Regions from separate parts of the Streptomyces colwelliae genome, predicted to be linked through region 3. Evidence: riboswitches for the same ligand, from Rfam matches in the RefSeq annotation. Region 3 holds a riboswitch; each other region holds the start of a gene.

Region 1 (5,511 bases), on a different contig from region 3:
GCCCACGGCGTGTGCGAGAAGTGGCCGATGCGCAGATCCGGCCGCAACTCCCGCAGCATCCCCGGCACCAGGCACAGGTGGTAGTCCTGCACGATCGCGACGGCACCCACCGCCGCCTCCTGGGCCAGCGCCTCCGCGAACGCCCGGTTGTACGTCTCGTACGACGCCCACTGGCGCCGGAACTCCGCGTCGAAGACCGGCTCCAGCGGGGTCTGGTACAGCATGTGGTGGACGAACCACAGCACGGAGTTGGCGATGCCGTTGTACGCGTCGGCGTGCACGTCGGCCGGGATGTCCAGCATCCGTACGCCGTCCTCGCCGACCCCGCGCCGTACGGCCTCGCGGTCGCCGTCGGACAGCGCCGAGCACACCCACAGCGCCCCCGCGTCCGGCCCGATGGCCGACAGCCCGGACACCAGCCCGCCGCCACCCCGCCTGGCGCGCAGCGAACCGTCGTCGCCCACCTCGTACGAGACGGGACCGCGATTGGACGCGACGAGCACCTGAGCAGCACCGCGAGGGGGCGTGGAAGCCGTAGAAGCCGTGGAAGCCATACGCCACAACCTAGCCCGGCCCGGAAACGCTCAAACGTACGGACGGCCGTCGGCGGACTGTATGAGTCCGTATACGACCGTCCGTGAGCGTCTGTAACTGTGCGGTTATGCGACCTTGCGTGACTGGTACTCGGTGATGTCCGCCATCGGCGGGCGTTCCTCCGTGTCCACGGAGTACGTGCGCGGCTCGAAGCCGTCCGGACCCCGCTCGAACTGGGTCAGGGACGGCCGGATGAGGTGACCGCGGGCCAGCCTCAGCTGTGCCGTGCGGTAGATCTGCGCGGCCATCCGGCCCAGGGCCTGCCCGTCCTGGTGCCGGTGCTTGCGCACGCCCACGTCGACCTGGGCGAGGGCGTCCAGGCCCACCAGGTGCAGCGCGTCGACGAGCATGCCCAGCTCGATGCCGTACCCGACGGGGAACGGCAGTTGTTCGAGCAGGGAGCGGCGGGCCGCGTACTCGCCGCCGAGCGGCTGCACGAAACCGGCCAGCTGCGGCCAGTGCATGTTCAGCAGCGGGCGGGCCATCATCTCGGTGACCCGGCCGCCCTGGCCGGCCGCGCCGCCGAGCGGGCGGTCGTACATCGCCTTGACGAGGTCGACGCCGGGGTCGGTGAGCAGCGGGCCCACGATCCCGGTGACGAAGTCGGAGGAGAACTCCTTCAGGTCCGCGTCGACGAAGGCGACGATGTCGCCGCTGGTGACCAGCAGCGAGCGCCACAGCACCTCGCCCTTGCCGGGCACGGCGGGTATGCGGGGCAGGATGTCGTCACGGTGCACGACCCGGGCGCCCGCCGCGGCGGCCACCTCGGAGGTGCGGTCGGTGGACCCGGAGTCGACGACGACGATCTCGTCGACGAGCGGGACCTGCTGCATGAGGTCGTGACGGATGATCGCGACGATCTCGCCGACCGTCGCTTCCTCGTTGAGCGCGGGCAGCACGACGGACACCGACTGGCCCGTACGGTGCTTCGCGGCCAGGATCTTGTGGAGCGGCCGGTCGGTCATGGACCAGGAGCGGGTGCTCAGCCAGTGCTCGACTTCCTTCAGCACGTTGCGCGGCTCCTCTGCGTTCTCTCGGCGAGTAGTGGTCACGTTGTGTGTGTGATCCATCTCGCGGTTCGGACGGCTCACTCAACTGTCCTGGCCTTCGGTTACAGTCTTGAACAACGCTGATGACCATCGCATGTCGGGGGTCGTCAACGCTCACGCAAGTGACACAACCGCATACACAACTGAACACCGCTCATCCAGAGGGGCAGAGGGATACGGCCCGATGAAGCCCCGGCAACCCTCCAGCCGGTCTTGGCACGCAGCTACACGCTGACGTGGTGAGGCTCCCGGCTCGGGAAGGTGCCAAATCCGTCTCACGGCGAGATGCGTCGTGAGGAAGATGAGGAGAAAGGGCCTCCCCTCCATGGCTGCGCAGACTGTCGCAAGCACCACGAACTCCACGAACACGGACACGAACTCCGCGAACGCCGTCGATCTCGGCCCCGCCACCGCGCTGTCCTGCCGCGAGTGCGGACACCGCGTCCCGCTCGGTCCGGTCTTCGCCTGCGAGGAGTGTTTCGGCCCGCTGGAGATCGCCTACGACTTCTCGGCCTACGACACCGAAGAGCTCCGCAAGCGCATCGAAGCGGGCCCCGCGAACATCTGGCGTTACGCGCCCCTGCTGCCCGTCCCCGCCGACGTGGCCGACAAGCCGAACATCAACCCCGGCTGGACCAAGCTCGTCCAGGCCGACAACCTCGCCCGCGAACTGGGCGTCGACGCGGGCAAGTTGTTCGTCAAGGACGACTCCGGCAACCCGACGCACTCCTTCAAGGACCGCGTCGTCGCCCAGGCCATCGAGGCCGCCCGCGCCTTCAACTTCACCACCCTCTCCTGCTCCTCCACCGGCAACCTCGCCGGCGCCGTCGGTGCCGCCGCCGCCCGGGCCGGCTTCCGCTCCTGCGTGTTCATCCCGCACGACCTGGAGCAGGGCAAGGTCGTCATGGCCGCGATCTACGGCGGCGAGCTCGTCGGCATCGAGGGCAACTACGACGACGTGAACCGCTTCTGCTCCGAGCTGATCGGTGACCCGGCGGGCGAGGGCTGGGGGTTCGTCAACGTCAACCTGCGGCCGTACTACGCCGAGGGCTCCAAGACGCTCGCGTACGAGATCTGCGAGCAGCTGGGGTGGCAGCTCCCGGACCAGCTGGTCGTACCGATCGCCTCCGGATCGCAGCTCACGAAGATCGACAAGGGCTTGCAGGAGCTGATCAAGCTCGGGCTCGTCGAGGACAAGCCGTACAAGATCTTCGGCGCGCAGGCGGAGGGGTGTTCGCCGGTTTCCGTCGCGTACAAGGCCGGGCATGACGTCGTACGGCCGCAGAAGCCCAACACCATCGCGAAGTCGCTGGCGATCGGGAACCCGGCGGATGGTCCTTATGTGCTGGACATCGCCCGGCGGACCGGTGGGGCTGTCGAGGACGTCAACGACGAGCAGGTTGTCGACGCGATCAAGTTGCTGGCGCGGACCGAGGGGATCTTTGCGGAGACCGCGGGTGGGGTGACCGTTGGTGTGGCGAAGAAGCTGATCGAGAACGGGCTGTTGGACCCGACCCTCACGACGGTGGTCCTCAACACGGGCGACGGGCTCAAGACGTTGGATGCGGTTGCCGGTACTGGGCTCACCGCGACGATTCGCCCGAGTCTTGAGTCGTTCAGGGAAGCTGGACTCGCGTCCTAGCGTCGTTGTCGTCTGCGGGCCCGGTGGGGGCTGGTCGCGCAGTTCCCCGCGCCCCTAAAAGCAAAAGCCGCACCTGACCGGAGGTCATCAGCATGAGCGTTAGTGTCCGCATCCCTACCATTCTCCGCACCTATACCGGCGGGCAGGCCGAGGTGACCGCCGAAGGTGCCACCCTCGCCGAGGTCATCAGCGACCTTGAGAAGAACCACACGGGGATCTCTGCCCGCGTACTCGACGATCAGGGCAAGCTGCGGCGGTTCGTCAACGTGTATGTGAACGATGACGACGTGCGGTTCGAGCAGGGGCTGGAGACGGCCACTCCGGACGGGGCCGGGGTGTCGATCATTCCGGCCGTCGCCGGTGGCTGATAATTACCCTCGGTAACGCCGATTACCAAGAGTTCATAGAATTGCCCCCTCCGTGAGAGAAGCGGAGGGGGCAATTCTGTAGGGTTGAGCGGGGTACAGTTGGGGAACCCGCTCCACTCCGCATGCCGGACGCATATGAGTACCGGCTCCGCGTGCGATGAGAAGTAGCCAAAGTGTGCAGACCTTTTGCGCGTTATGTTCCCTTTATCGGGCCCGACTTGCCCTGAAGTCGGACGAATTCTCCGTAAATTCCCGACCGGTCCTGCCCTGAATTCTCGTCTGATTGACCTGTTGCAGACGGCAGTTGGACAGATACATTCGGCCGCGGTCGACGCGTTCCGGCGCACGCCCCCAAACCTGTGGGGGGTGAGGTCTGACCCGGATCCGCGAAGTGCGGGTCCGTGCAAGGGCCAGTAATAGGGGAGTTAGGCATGGCTCAGGGCACCGTCAAATGGTTCAACGCGGAGAAGGGGTACGGCTTCATCGCGGTCGACGGTGGTGCGGATGTTTTCGTCCACTACAGCGCGATTCAGATGGACGGCTACCGCACCCTGGAAGAGGGTCAGCGGGTCGATTTCGAGATCTCGCAGGGTCAGAAGGGGCCGCAGGCGGACATGGTCCGGCTCGCGACCAGCTGAAGCACGCGCCGACGAACAGCAGCGACGTTCTTCGTTCCTCACCGAAGGGCTCGTACTCCTGGGGGGTCACCTCCTGGGGTACGGGCCCTTCGTCATGCCCGGAGCCGGAGGTCGGAGCGGGGCCGGCGCGGGGGCTGGAGCGGGGGTCGGAGTGGGTGCCAGAACCTGGGAGCCGCTTGCACTCGACCATGCCGAGTGCTAATCATTGGCGTTAGCACTCTGAAGGTGAGAGTGATAACGAAGGACCGGGTCGGTGAGGCCCGCAGGCCAGGTGGTGCAAGGAACCACGGGGCAGGCAGGCCGTCCGTCGCGGGCGCCAGCGCGGTCCGGAGCAATCCACCCCAGTCCGGGAGGACCACTTCACATGGCCAAGATCATCGCGTTCGACGAGGAGGCACGGCGCGGTCTCGAGCGCGGGATGAACCAGCTCGCCGACGCCGTCAAGGTCACCCTTGGCCCCAAGGGCCGCAACGTCGTCCTCGAGAAGAAGTGGGGCGCCCCCACGATCACCAACGATGGTGTTTCCATCGCCAAGGAGATCGAGCTCGAGGACCCGTACGAGAAGATCGGCGCCGAGCTGGTCAAGGAAGTCGCCAAGAAGACGGACGACGTCGCCGGTGACGGTACGACCACCGCGACCGTCCTCGCCCAGGCCCTCGTCAAGGAGGGTCTGCGCAACGTAGCCGCGGGCGCCAACCCGATGGCCCTCAAGCGCGGTATCGAGAAGGCCGTCGAGGCCGTCTCCGGTGCCCTGCTGGAGCAGGCCAAGGACGTGGAGACCAAGGAGCAGATCGCTTCTACGGCCTCCATCTCCGCCGCCGACACCCAGATCGGCGAGCTCATCGCCGAGGCGATGGACAAGGTCGGCAAGGAAGGCGTCATCACCGTCGAGGAGTCCCAGACCTTCGGTCTTGAGCTTGAGCTCACCGAGGGTATGCGCTTCGACAAGGGCTACATCTCGGCGTACTTCGCCACCGACATGGAGCGTATGGAGGCCGTCCTCGACGACCCGTACATCCTGATCGCCAACTCGAAGATCGCCAACGTCAAGGACCTGCTCCCGCTCCTGGAGAAGGTCATGCAGTCGGGCAAGCCGCTGCTGATCATCGCCGAGGACGTCGAGGGCGAGGCCCTGTCCACGCTGGTCGTCAACAAGATCCGCGGCACCTTCAAGTCCGTCGCCGTCAAGGCTCCGGGCTTCGGTGACCGTCGCAAGGCCA
Region 2 (5,511 bases), on a different contig from region 3:
ACCTGGGCGTCCGCCACGCGCTGCCGGACATGGTCCACGACGGACCGTATCCACTGGTTCTCGGGGCGTTCCTCGTCCGTCTCCACGATCTGCCATTCGTCGAGGACGAAGCCCTGTTCGACCTCGTCTCCGAACCGCAGCAGGTGCCGGTGGCCGAAGGTGTACCAGGCGATGCTGTGCTGCTCGTCGCGCCGGAAGGTCAGGTCCATGGTGGAACGCCAACGGGTCACGTCCACCCAGCGACGGACCCGCGCACCGGGGACGAGGACGAGCCCCTCCTGGTACAGGTAGACAGGCCTGCCGCCGAGGAGACGTGGCGCACGCCGTACGACCGCCTCGATCAACGGCTCGCCCAGGCCTTCGGCCTCCGCCGTTTCGCTCACCGCAGGTGGAATCCCCACCGCAGGATCATCACACGGCCGGCACGCAACGGCCGTTCTCCGTACGGTAGTTCCACTTCGCACCGTCGGTCACGAGCTCCCGTACCGCCGTCACGAACCGCTCGACGTGCTCGTCCGGGGTTCCCGCGCCGAAGCTGACCCGGATGGCGTTGAGGGACTTCTCGCCCGGGGCTGCCTCGGGGGCGCCGCACTCGCCCTGGGTCTGGGGGTCGGTGCCCAGGAGGGTGCGGACCAGGGGGTGGGCGCAGAAGAGGCCGTCGCGGACGCCGATGCCGTACTCGGCGGAGAGGGCGGCGGCGAAGTGGGAGCTGTTCCAGCCGTCGACCACGAAGGAGATCACGCCCACGCGCGGGGCGTCGTCGCCGAACAACGACAGGACGCGCACCTCCGGGACCCCGGCCAGGCCCGCCCGTACCTTCTCGATCAGGTGCTGCTCGCGCGCGACCAGCGTGTCGAAGCCCGCCTCGGTGAGCGCCTTGCAGGCCGACGCGATGGAGTAGGCGCCGATGACGTTCGGGGAGCCGGCCTCGTGGCGGGCGGCGCTGTCGTGCCACTCCACGTCCACTCCCCCGTCCTCGCGCCGGGTGACCTTGCGGCTGGCGCCGCCGCCCGCGAGGTAGGGGTCGGCCGCCTGGAGCCAGTCGGCGCGGCCGGCGAGGACGCCCGAGCCGAAGGGGGCGTAGAGCTTGTGGCCGGAGAAGGCGATCCAGTCGACGTCGAGGTCCTGGACGGACACCGGGTGGTGCGGGGCGAGTTGGGCGGCGTCCAGGACGATCCGGGCGCCGTGGGCGTGCGCGGCGGCGGCCAGTTCGCGGACCGGCCACAGCTCGCCGGTGACGTTCGAGGCGCCGGTGACGCAGACCAGGGCCGGGCCGTAGGGGTCGCGGGCGGCGAGGGCCTGCTCCAGGGTCTCGACCGCCTGGGCCGGGGTGCGCGGGGCGTTGAGGTAGGTGACCCGGGCGTCCTTCCACGGGAGCAGGGACGCGTGGTGCTCGGTCTCGAAGACGAAGACCTGGCAGTCGGCGGGGAGGGCCGCGGCGAGGAGGTTCAGGGAGTCCGTGGTGGAGCGGGTGAAGATCAGCTGGTCGTCGGGGCGGCAGTCCAGGAACTCCTCGACCGTCTTGCGGGCGTTCTCGAACAGGTCGGTGGAGAGCTGCGAGAGGTAACCGGCGCCGCGGTGGACGCTGCCGTAGTACGGGGCGTAGGCCGCCACGTCGTCCCAGACGCGCTGGAGGGCGGGGGCGCTGGCCGCGTAGTCGAGCGCCGCGTAGGTGACTTCGCCGCCCGTGACGAGCGGGACGGTGACATCCCGGCCGAGAACGGGCAGCTGGTCACAAATGGTCTGGGCGGCGGCAGCGGTGGAGACAGACATGGCGAACTCCCGTGAGAAGCAGGCGAATTCACTGCGCGAGCGGACAGAGCTACGGCGCAGGAAAGGGTGAAGGGGGATGTGCGGAGGTGGGGGCTTCGCGCCCTATCGCATTCGCTTGCTCACAGAGAACTCCCTCGAGACCAGGACCCCTGGTGTCTTTCGAGGGGCCCGCGCTTGCCGCAGACCTCGCTGCCTACGGCCTGGTCTTCACCCGGGGCACCCCGCCACGGACGGAGGGTTGCCGGACAGTCGGCCGGGGCCTCATGACTGTCACTCATGACCTGGTCGGAAAACTTACGCGATGTGATCGTCGCCCCGCAACCCGTGTCCGGATCGCGGGACGACGACCGACGCCCGCTACGCGTTGCTGGCTGCCGCCCAGCGCTCCAGGGTGCTCTTCGCGGCGCCCGAGTCGATCGACTCCGCGGCCTTCACCATCCCGGCCCGGATCCGGTCCGCCAACGGCCCGTCCCCGGCCTCCAGCGCCACCAGGGCCGCCGCCGAGTTCAGCAGTACGGCCTCTCGTACCGGGCCCGTCTCGCCGTCCAGGAGGCGGCGGGCGACGTCCGCGTTGTACTCGGGGTCGGCGCCGCGCAGGGCTTCCACGGGGACCAGTTCGAGGCCGACGTCCCGCGGGTCGAAGGCCTCCTCGGTGACCTTGCCTTCGCGGACGATCCACACCCGGGAGGTGGCCGTGGTCGTCAGCTCGTCGAGACCGTCGTCGCCGCGGAACACCAGCGCGGAGGAGCCGCGTTCGGCCAGCACGCCCGCGATGAGCCCGGCCATGCGGGTGTCGAAGCAGCCGACCGCCGAGGAGGTGACCTTGGCCGGGTTGGTGAGCGGGCCGAGGAGGTTGAACGCGGTCGGCACGCCCAGGTCCCGCCGGACCGCGCCCGCGAACCGCATCGTGGGGTGGAACTTGGCCGCGAAACAGAACGTGATCCCGGCCTCCTCCACCACCTGCGCGACCCGCTCGGGCGACAGCTCCAGGTTGATGCCGAGCCGCTCCAGCACGTCGGAGGAACCGCTCGCCGAGGACGAGGCACGGTTGCCGTGCTTGACGACCTTCGCACCGGCGCCGGCGATCACGATGGCGGACATCGTCGAGATGTTGACCGTCTTGGCCCGGTCACCGCCCGTGCCGACGATGTCGACGGCGGGTCCCGGGATGTGCAGCGGCTTCGCGTGGGCGTACATCGTCTCGACGAGGCCGTTGATCTCCTCGACGGTCTCGCCCTTGGCCCGCAACGCCATCAGGAAGCCCGCGATCTGGGCGTCGGCCGCCTCGCCGCTCATGATGCGGTCCATCGCCCACGCCGTGTCGGCGGTGCTCAGGTCCTGTCCGGCCAGCAGCGCGCTCAGTACGTCGGGCCAGGAACGGGCCGCCGCGGTGTCGCCTCCAGCGGGGGTCACAGCGCTCATACGGCCGCTCCTGAGTGTCGTAGAAACATGGTTCGAAAGACCTCCCCCACCCTATCCAGCCGCAGGCACGGCGAAGGGCCCCGTCCGGTGTTCGGACGGGGCCCTTCGACTGTGGCGTGGCGACGCCTCAGCGATCAGTGGTGGCCGTGGCCGCTCGTGATCTCCTTGTACTCCTCGACGGTGGGCTTGGGGATCTGGGACTCCTCGCCGTAGTACGCCTCGCTCAGCTTGGCGCGCAGCTTCTCGGAACCCTTCACCTTGCGCTCGACACCGTTCTCGTCGACGGTCGCGCCGATCGCGGCCGGCACGTACTGCTCGTGCGCGGTGAGCGTGTGCAGCGCGTCCTGGCTGAGCGGCTCGTGGATCTCGACGAACTCACCGTGCGGCAGGCGCTTGATGATGCCCGACTCGCGGCCGTGCAGCACCTTGTCCTTGTCGCGGCGCTGAAGGCCGAGGCAGACCCGCTTGGTGGCGATGAAGACCAGCACCGGCACCACGAAGAAGCCGACGCGCACAGCCCAGGTGATCGAGTTGATCGACAGGTGGAAGTGCGTGGCCCAGATGTCGTTGCCGCCACCGACGAGCAGGACGAAGTACCACGAGATCCACGCGGCACCGAAGGCCGTACGGGTCGGGACGTTGCGCGGGCGGTCCAGGATGTGGTGCTCGCTCTTGTCGCCGGTGACCCAGGACTCGATGAACGGGTAGACCGCGATCGCGACCAGGACCAGCGGGAAGATGATCAGCGGGATGAACACACCCAGGACGAGCGTGTGACCCCAGAAGTTGATCTCCCAGCCCGGCATGAAGCGGATCAGGCCCTCGGAGAAGCCCATGTACCAGTCGGGCTGGGCGCCCGTGGACACCATGTCCGGTCGGTAGGGACCCATGGCCCAGATCGGGTTGATCGAGGCGATCGCCGCGACGGCCGCGATGACACCGAAGACCAGGAAGAAGAAGCCTCCGGCCTTGGCCATGTAGACCGGCAGCAACGGCATGCCGACGACGTTGTTGTTCGTCTTTCCGGGGCCCGCGAACTGCGTGTGCTTGTGGTAAAAGACCAGGATCAGGTGGCCGACCACCAGGCCGAGCATGATGCCCGGCAGCAGCAGGATGTGGATCGAGTAGAACCGCGCGACGAAGTCGCCGCCCGGGAACTCGCCGCCGAAGAGGAAGAACGACAGGTACGTGCCGACGATCGGCACGGACAGGACCGCGCCCTCCATGAAGCGGACACCGGTGCCGGAGAGCAGGTCGTCCGGGAGCGAGTAACCGGTGAAGCCGGTGAACATGCCCAGGACGAACAGCAGGAAGCCGAACAGCCAGTTGACCTCACGCGGCTTGCGGAACGCGCCCGTGAAGAACACGCGCATCATGTGCACGAACATGGCGGCGAGGAAGATCAGCGCCGCCCAGTGGTGGATCTGCCGGATCAGCAGACCACCGCGCACATCGAAGGAGATGTGCATCGTCGAGTTGAAGGCCTCCGACATCAGCTGCCCCTGGAGCGGGACATAGCTGCCGTGGTAGGTCACCTCGTTCATCGACGGGTGGAAGAACAGCGTCAGATACACACCCGTGAGGATGATGATGATGAAGCTGTAGAGGCAGACCTCGCCCAACATGAACGACCAGTGGTCGGGGAAGATCTTGCGCATGTTGGACTTGGCCAGGGAGTAGATCCCCAGGCGTCCGTCCGCCCAGTCGGCGACACGCTCGCCGGCCGGTGCTTTGTCGCGCCGCTCGCCCGCCGCGGCGGCCGGTGTGTGCGTCTCGTTGGTGCTCATCCGCGCTCCCAGAATGCAGGACCGACGGGCTCCTCGAAGTCGCCGAGCGCTTCGAGGTAACCCTCGTCGCTCACGCCGATGCGCAGCTGCGGCAGGGCGTGACCGGCCGGGCCGAAGATCACTCGGGCCCCGTCGGAGAGGTCGAAGGTGGACTGGTGGCACGGGCACAGCACGTGGTGCGTCTGCTGCTCGTACAAGGAGATCGGGCAGCCCACGTGGGTGCAGATCTTCGAGAAGGCGACGATGCCCTCGTGCGCCCACTCCAGCTCGCGCTTGTCCTTGATGTTCTCCGGCTGGAGCCGGACGATCATCAGCGCCGCCTTGGCGATCTCGGTCTGGAACTCCTCGTCGGTCTCCTCCAGGCCCTCGGGCTTGGCGAAGGTGAGCGAGCCGACGGCCACGTCCGAGGGACGCAGCGGCAGGTTCGTGTTCATGTTGACGAGCAGCTTGCCCTTGGACCAGATGGTGTGGCGAAGCTTGGTCCCGGGCAGCGGGCCCAGGTCGCGCAGCAGCATGACGCCGGAGAGCG
Region 3 (5,511 bases):
CGTACGCCACGTCGACGACCTGCCCTGGCCGGTCGCGCTGAACGTACGGATCCAATTCTCCGCCGCCGGGCGGGAGTTCGGCTCAGCCTTCGGACGCGTCCGCGTTCTGTCCGAGGAGGAGTACGAGACGTTCCGCGGCCCGAACGCCGCCGCCGGCCCCGTCCCGGACGACGTGCACTGGCGCCCCTCGCCCACCGAGGTGTCGGTTCCCTCCCCCGGCGACGTGATGCTGGTCCGGGACCCCTCCGGGTCTTTGCTGGTGGCGCCCGCAGACCTGCGCCACCCACGGTTCTTCGACCATCCCAGCGACCACGTCCCCGGCATGGTCCTCCTGGAAGCCGCCCGCCAGGCGGCCTGCCTGGCGGGAGCCTCCCCCGGCCGCCTGAACGGCTGCCACATGCAGGCCCTGCGCTTCACCGAGTGGAACTCCCCCGTCCACGTCGCATGCGGACCGGCCGAGGACGGCTGGGCATTCCAGATCACCCAGGGCGGCGATACGACCGCCTCGGGCACGCTGTCGTTCGCGACGGAGGGGTAACTCACCTTCAGGGGGCGCGGCTTCACGTCCACCCCGTGCAACAGCCCCGCGTTTCCCCACCCGTTGTCGACCTGCGATGGACGCCTGCCCGCTCGAAGGACGGGCGCCCATCGCAAATCCCATCAGGCATCAGGCATCAGGCATCAGGCATCAGGCATCAGGCATCAGGCATCAGGCATCAGGCATCAGGCATCAGGCACCGAGATACCCAAGTGCCCACTACCCACCCGATCTTCTACCCTGCGCCGAAGGGCTATTGAGCAGGGGGATCGACAATGAGCATGTACTTCGACATCGGTGACAAGACACTGTGGAACCCGTCGAACGGCGCCGGACGCCTCTTCCTACGGCAACTCGAAGTCTTCGAGGCGGAGTTGAACCTGCCCTCGGGAATCGGCCAGGGCAAGCATCAGGGCGACCCGGACACACTCGAGGTCGATCCGGCCACCTACGCGGAGTTCGTACGCGAGCTGGTCGCCTGCCACTGCCGGACAGGCCACTCCGTGATCCTCGCGCTCTCCGAGGGGTTCGTGGCAACGGCGGTCGCACTCGCGCGGCGCGCCGGAATCGAGGTGGCGATACCGGAACCGGAAGCCGGCCACATCGGTAGTCGCGTCCAGTACGACATCCAGGTCCCCGCCGACCCCAGGACCGCGCCGACCGCCGTCGCCACCACGCTGGACACCCGGGCGCGGGAGATCGACCGCTGGATGGCCCGCTGAACCGGCACACCCAGGACCGCCCCTCGCCGCCCCAACTCCCTGAACCAGCCTGCCGTTTCCACCTCACGCCGGCACAGCCCGGCCAAAGCCCCGATCGCGGATACGCCCACGGCCGCTTCCCGCACTATCCGTTGCCGTCCGCAGCAGCCCGGAACCCACGATCCTCAACCACCGGAAACGCCACCTGCACGGCGGCGACCCATCCGTCTCCAAGGTCCGGCGGTGTCAGGAACCGGTCCGGGCATCGCTCATGGGGCCGTCCAGGCCGATGAGTTGGCCGACCAGGACACCGAACCGTAGGTCGAGCCCGTCGGCGAGGCGGTCGCGCAACTCCGTCAGCTGGCGGATGCGGGCGTCGAGTTCGGCCAGACGCCGGATAGCCACCTGCGGGACGACGCACTTCTCCGAATAGGGACCCGGGCGGACCTGCGGCACGGTCGGGCTGTCGGGCAGCGCGTCGATGATGTCGATGAGGCGACGCACATCGCCGATGGTGAGGCCGGAGTCCAACAGCCCGCGGACGGCGTGGAGTCGGCGTACGTCATCCTCGCCGTACTCCCGCTGTCCCGACGCCGTACGCCGTGCCGTGACCAGGCCGCGCTGCTCGTAGTAGCGCAGGGTGCGGGTGGTGACACCCACGGCCGCCGCCGCGTCGCCGATGCGCATTCCGTCCTCCGGGAGTCGGGTGGCCGGCGACTACAACTCCACGACCACCGTGCCGATGTGGTGTCCTTCGAGCAGTTCCATCATGGCCCGGGGTGCCTGGTCGATTCCGGACAGGCGGGTGTGCGGGACGGTGACCGAGCCCTCGCGGAGCCAACGGCCGAACGTCTCCGGGTATTCCGCCAGTGCGTCCCGGTGGCGCGCGCCGTTGACGCCGCGGAGCTGGATCCCCCGCACGATGAGCGAGTAGGTGTCGATCTCGACGGGCGCCGTGTTCTCGCCCGACACCTGTGCGGAGAGCGCTCCGATCAGCCCCACCCGGGCACCAGGACGGGCCAGGGCCAGCGCGGCTCGCAACTGCTCCCCGCCGACGGTGTCCACGACCGCGTCGATGCCTTCGGGGGCTGCTTTGCGCAACTGGTCCTCGATCGGGCCCGCCCCGCGCAGCACGACCGCGTCGTACCCCAGTGTCTCGACCAGGTAGTCCGCCTTGCGCTGTGAACTGGTGCTGCCGATGACCCGGTCCGCCCCGCGCAGGCGGGCGAACTGCCCGGCCAGGGTGCCGAGTCCGCCCGCCGCGCCGGAGACGAACACCGTGTCCCCGTCGCGTACTTCGGCTCCCCGGACGACGCCGATCCACGCGGACGGCCCCTGCGAAAGGTACGCGACCAGGTCAGGCAGGACCGTCAGGTCGACGGGCTGCACCGCGTCGGCCTCCACCACGGCGTACTCGCGGAACCCCGCCCAGTGCGACACCAGATCACCGGGGCGCAGTGTCCCGCCCTCGGGAGCCGTCACCACCTCGCCGACGGCCGGAGCAGACAACGGCCGGCCGACCTCGAACGACGGCATAGGCATGCCCGCGTCCCCCCGCATCAGGGTGCGCAGGGAGGCGGCGACGCTCATCAGGCGGTTGCGTACCAGCGCCTGCCCAGGTCCCGGTTGCGGAACGGGAACCTCCATCACGGCGAAGTGGTCCGGATCGAGGGCGCGTTCGGGACGGGCGGCGAGACGCACCTCGCGATGCGTGGCGGGGATGTTCGACGGAGACATCTACGGGCTCCTGAAGGGTTGTTGACGGCCGCACACCTCGCGCGGCGCCCCCGACGTTAGAAGTTGACGCGCACGTCAAGGGCAAGCCGGAGCCGACCGCCCGGTCGCCGCCGCTCACCTGTCCGAACCTGCCATTGACGTACGACGACGTCGCTCCGTACGATCACGATCGGCATCGAGTGTCAGCGTCAAGCCCTGGCTAGCTGACCGGCAACCCTCCGACGCGGTGGGGTGCTCCAGGTGAAAGCCCGGCAGGATCACCGAGGATCTCTGCAAGCGCGAGACCCTGTGGCCGGGGCCGGAGATGTGGAGGACGGTCGTGCGACACAGCAGTGACCCGAGTGTCTCCCCCGCCTCCCTGACGGCCGCGACGGTGTTCTCCCGGTTCTCGCGCCGCCGCCACATCGACCTGCAGCGCTTCACCAGCTGTCTGTGTCGCGCCTGACCGCCTTGACCACGTCCGTCTGACGTCTGTCGCGGCCCGTAGGCGTTTCCCCGCAGCCTCTCGCGGTCCTGTCCGAGTTCACGGACATGTGCCGCAACCGCCGCGCCCTTTCCCTCCCTGCATCCCCAACTGCACTGCCCGTCATCGGCGTTGCGCCGACCGGAGCGGCGCGCCCGTGCGCGCAGCCGTGATCCGCGGGGCACCCCATGCGTAGTGACACGAGTAGGAGCACCCTCCGTGAGAGCACATCCGGACATCCGCCCCACCCGATGGGCGGCTCTGACCGCCCTCCTGACCACCAGCGTCCTGCTCACCGCCTGCGGGTCCGGCAGCAGCGGCGGCTCGGACGGCGGCAGCGGACCGGCGAAGTCCGGTGGCACCCTGACCTTCGCCGTGGGCTCCGACGCCGGCTGCGTGGATCCGCAGCAGGTGGCCAGCAACGACACCATCTACTCGGTGCGTCAGGTCGTGGACTCCCTCACCGACCAGGACCCCGGGACCGGCAAGATCGTGCCCTGGCTGGCGAAGAGCTGGGACATCAGTTCCGACGCGACCACGTTCACCTTCCACCTCAGATCGGGTGTGACCTTCAGCGACGGGTCCGAGCTGACCGCGCAGGTGGTCAAGGACAACTTCGACGCGGTGCCGGAACTCGGCGCCCTGGGGACCCTCGCCGAGGGCTATCTGAGCGGCGTCAAGAGCACCACCGTGGTCGACCCGCTCACCGTCAAGGTGGCCTTCCAGCAGCCCAACGCCCAGTTCCTGCAAGCGACTTCGACGCACTCGCTGGGCATCGAGTCCTCGGCAAGCGTGAAGAAGTCCCCGCAGCTGAAGTGCAGCCAGGGAGTGGTCGGCTCCGGGCCCTTCGTGCTGAAGCAGTACGTGCAGAACCAGTCGGTCACGCTGGCCAGGCGCACCGGGTACGCCTGGGGTTCCTCGCTGTGGCACAAGAGCGGCGAGGCCTACCTGGACAAGGTGGTCTTCAAGGTCGTACCCGAGGCGGGGGTACGGGCCGGCAGCCTCCAGTCCGGGCAGGTGGACGCGATCAGCAGCGTCGGAAAAGCCAACGAGGCGGCCCTCAAGGGCGGCCAGGTCACCCTTCAGCGGCGGGCCAACCCCGGCGTGGTGTTCGGCCTGGCCTTCAACAACTCACGGCCGGCCCTGAAGGACGCACGGGTACGCCAGGCCATCGGGCTGGCCATCGACCGCAAGCAGATCGCCGACACCGTGTTCCCGACCGGAACCCAGCCCGCGACCAGCATCCTGGCGCACACCACACCCGACTACACGGACCTCTCCTCGGACCTGACGACCGACGCGGCCAAGGCGAAGTCCCTTCTGGACGCGGCCGGTTGGAAGACCGGCAACGACGGCATCCGCACGAAGGACGGCAAGAAGCTGAGCCTGACGGTCGACTGGATCCCCAACTCGGCGACCAACCAGCCCGCGTTGGAGCTGATCCAGCAGCAACTCAAGGCCGTCGGTGTCGGCCTGACGCTCAAGCAGCTCCAGGTCACCCAGCTCGCCCCGACGCTCCAGTCGGGTGACTACGACGCGGCGTGGGGCAACGTGACCCGTGCCGACCCGGACATCCTGCGCAGCTCCTTCTCCACCGAGCTGGCCAACTTCTACCGCGTCACGGCGGGCCCGCTGGACACCCCGCTGACCCAGCAGGCGGCGACCACGGATACCACGAAGCGCGCCCAACTCGTCGAGCAGGCACAGGAGTTGATCGTGCGGAACGCCTACTACGCACCGGTGGTGGAACTCCAGAGCCAGATCGGCGTGGCGACGAAGGTGCACGGCCTGAACTTCGACGCCTCCAGCCGGATCCAGCTCCACGACACCTGGATCGGCTGACCCATGCGCCGCTACGCGATCAAACGACTCGCCCAGGCCGTCGGGGTGCTGTGGGCGGCCTACACGGTGTCCTTCCTGATCCTGGACTTCCTGCCCGGCGATCCGGTCACGGCGATGGCCGGTGCCGGAATGGATTCCGGGCAGGTCGATCCGGCCCAACTCGCGGCGTTGCGGCACGAGTACGGCTTCGACAAGCCGATCCTGGTGCAGTACGCCGACTACCTCGGCAA

The links. A riboswitch is a leader RNA that binds a small molecule or an ion and turns the genes downstream of it on or off. The one in region 3 is predicted to bind S-adenosylmethionine.
Region 1: linked by a shared signal. The riboswitch ahead of thrC (threonine synthase) and the one ahead of ACNFOC_RS02210 (putative leader peptide) in region 3 are both predicted to bind S-adenosylmethionine.
Region 2: linked by a shared signal. The riboswitch ahead of ACNFOC_RS26050 (aminotransferase class V-fold PLP-dependent enzyme) and the one ahead of ACNFOC_RS02210 (putative leader peptide) in region 3 are both predicted to bind S-adenosylmethionine.

Annotation. Positions count from the first base shown of each region.
Region 1 covers NZ_JBLTJC010000176.1:13,150-18,660, forward strand. The annotation lists gene ACNFOC_RS30870 (alpha,alpha-trehalose-phosphate synthase (UDP-forming)) at 1-554, opposite strand, end outside; gene ACNFOC_RS30875 (glucosyl-3-phosphoglycerate synthase) at 660-1,604, opposite strand; SAM riboswitch class I at 1,795-1,951, shown strand; gene thrC (threonine synthase) at 1,969-3,285, shown strand; gene ACNFOC_RS30885 (MoaD/ThiS family protein) at 3,378-3,653, shown strand; gene ACNFOC_RS30890 (cold-shock protein) at 4,085-4,291, shown strand; gene groL (chaperonin GroEL) at 4,656-5,511, shown strand, end outside.
Region 2 covers NZ_JBLTJC010000132.1:9,771-15,281, forward strand. The annotation lists gene ACNFOC_RS26045 (hypothetical protein) at 1-383, opposite strand, end outside; gene ACNFOC_RS26050 (aminotransferase class V-fold PLP-dependent enzyme) at 412-1,773, opposite strand; SAM riboswitch class IV at 1,939-2,055, opposite strand; gene trpD (anthranilate phosphoribosyltransferase) at 2,131-3,195, opposite strand; gene qcrB (cytochrome bc1 complex cytochrome b subunit) at 3,330-4,982, opposite strand; gene qcrA (cytochrome bc1 complex Rieske iron-sulfur subunit) at 4,979-5,511, opposite strand, start outside.
Region 3 covers NZ_JBLTJC010000005.1:77,180-82,690, forward strand. The annotation lists gene ACNFOC_RS02190 (AfsA-related hotdog domain-containing protein) at 1-538, shown strand, start outside; gene ACNFOC_RS02195 (DUF6086 family protein) at 814-1,260, shown strand; gene ACNFOC_RS02200 (MerR family transcriptional regulator) at 1,486-1,926, opposite strand; gene ACNFOC_RS02205 (MDR family NADP-dependent oxidoreductase) at 1,957-2,976, opposite strand; SAM riboswitch class IV at 3,148-3,261, shown strand; gene ACNFOC_RS02210 (putative leader peptide) at 3,296-3,421, shown strand; gene ACNFOC_RS02215 (ABC transporter substrate-binding protein) at 3,659-5,281, shown strand; gene ACNFOC_RS02220 (ABC transporter permease) at 5,285-5,511, shown strand, end outside.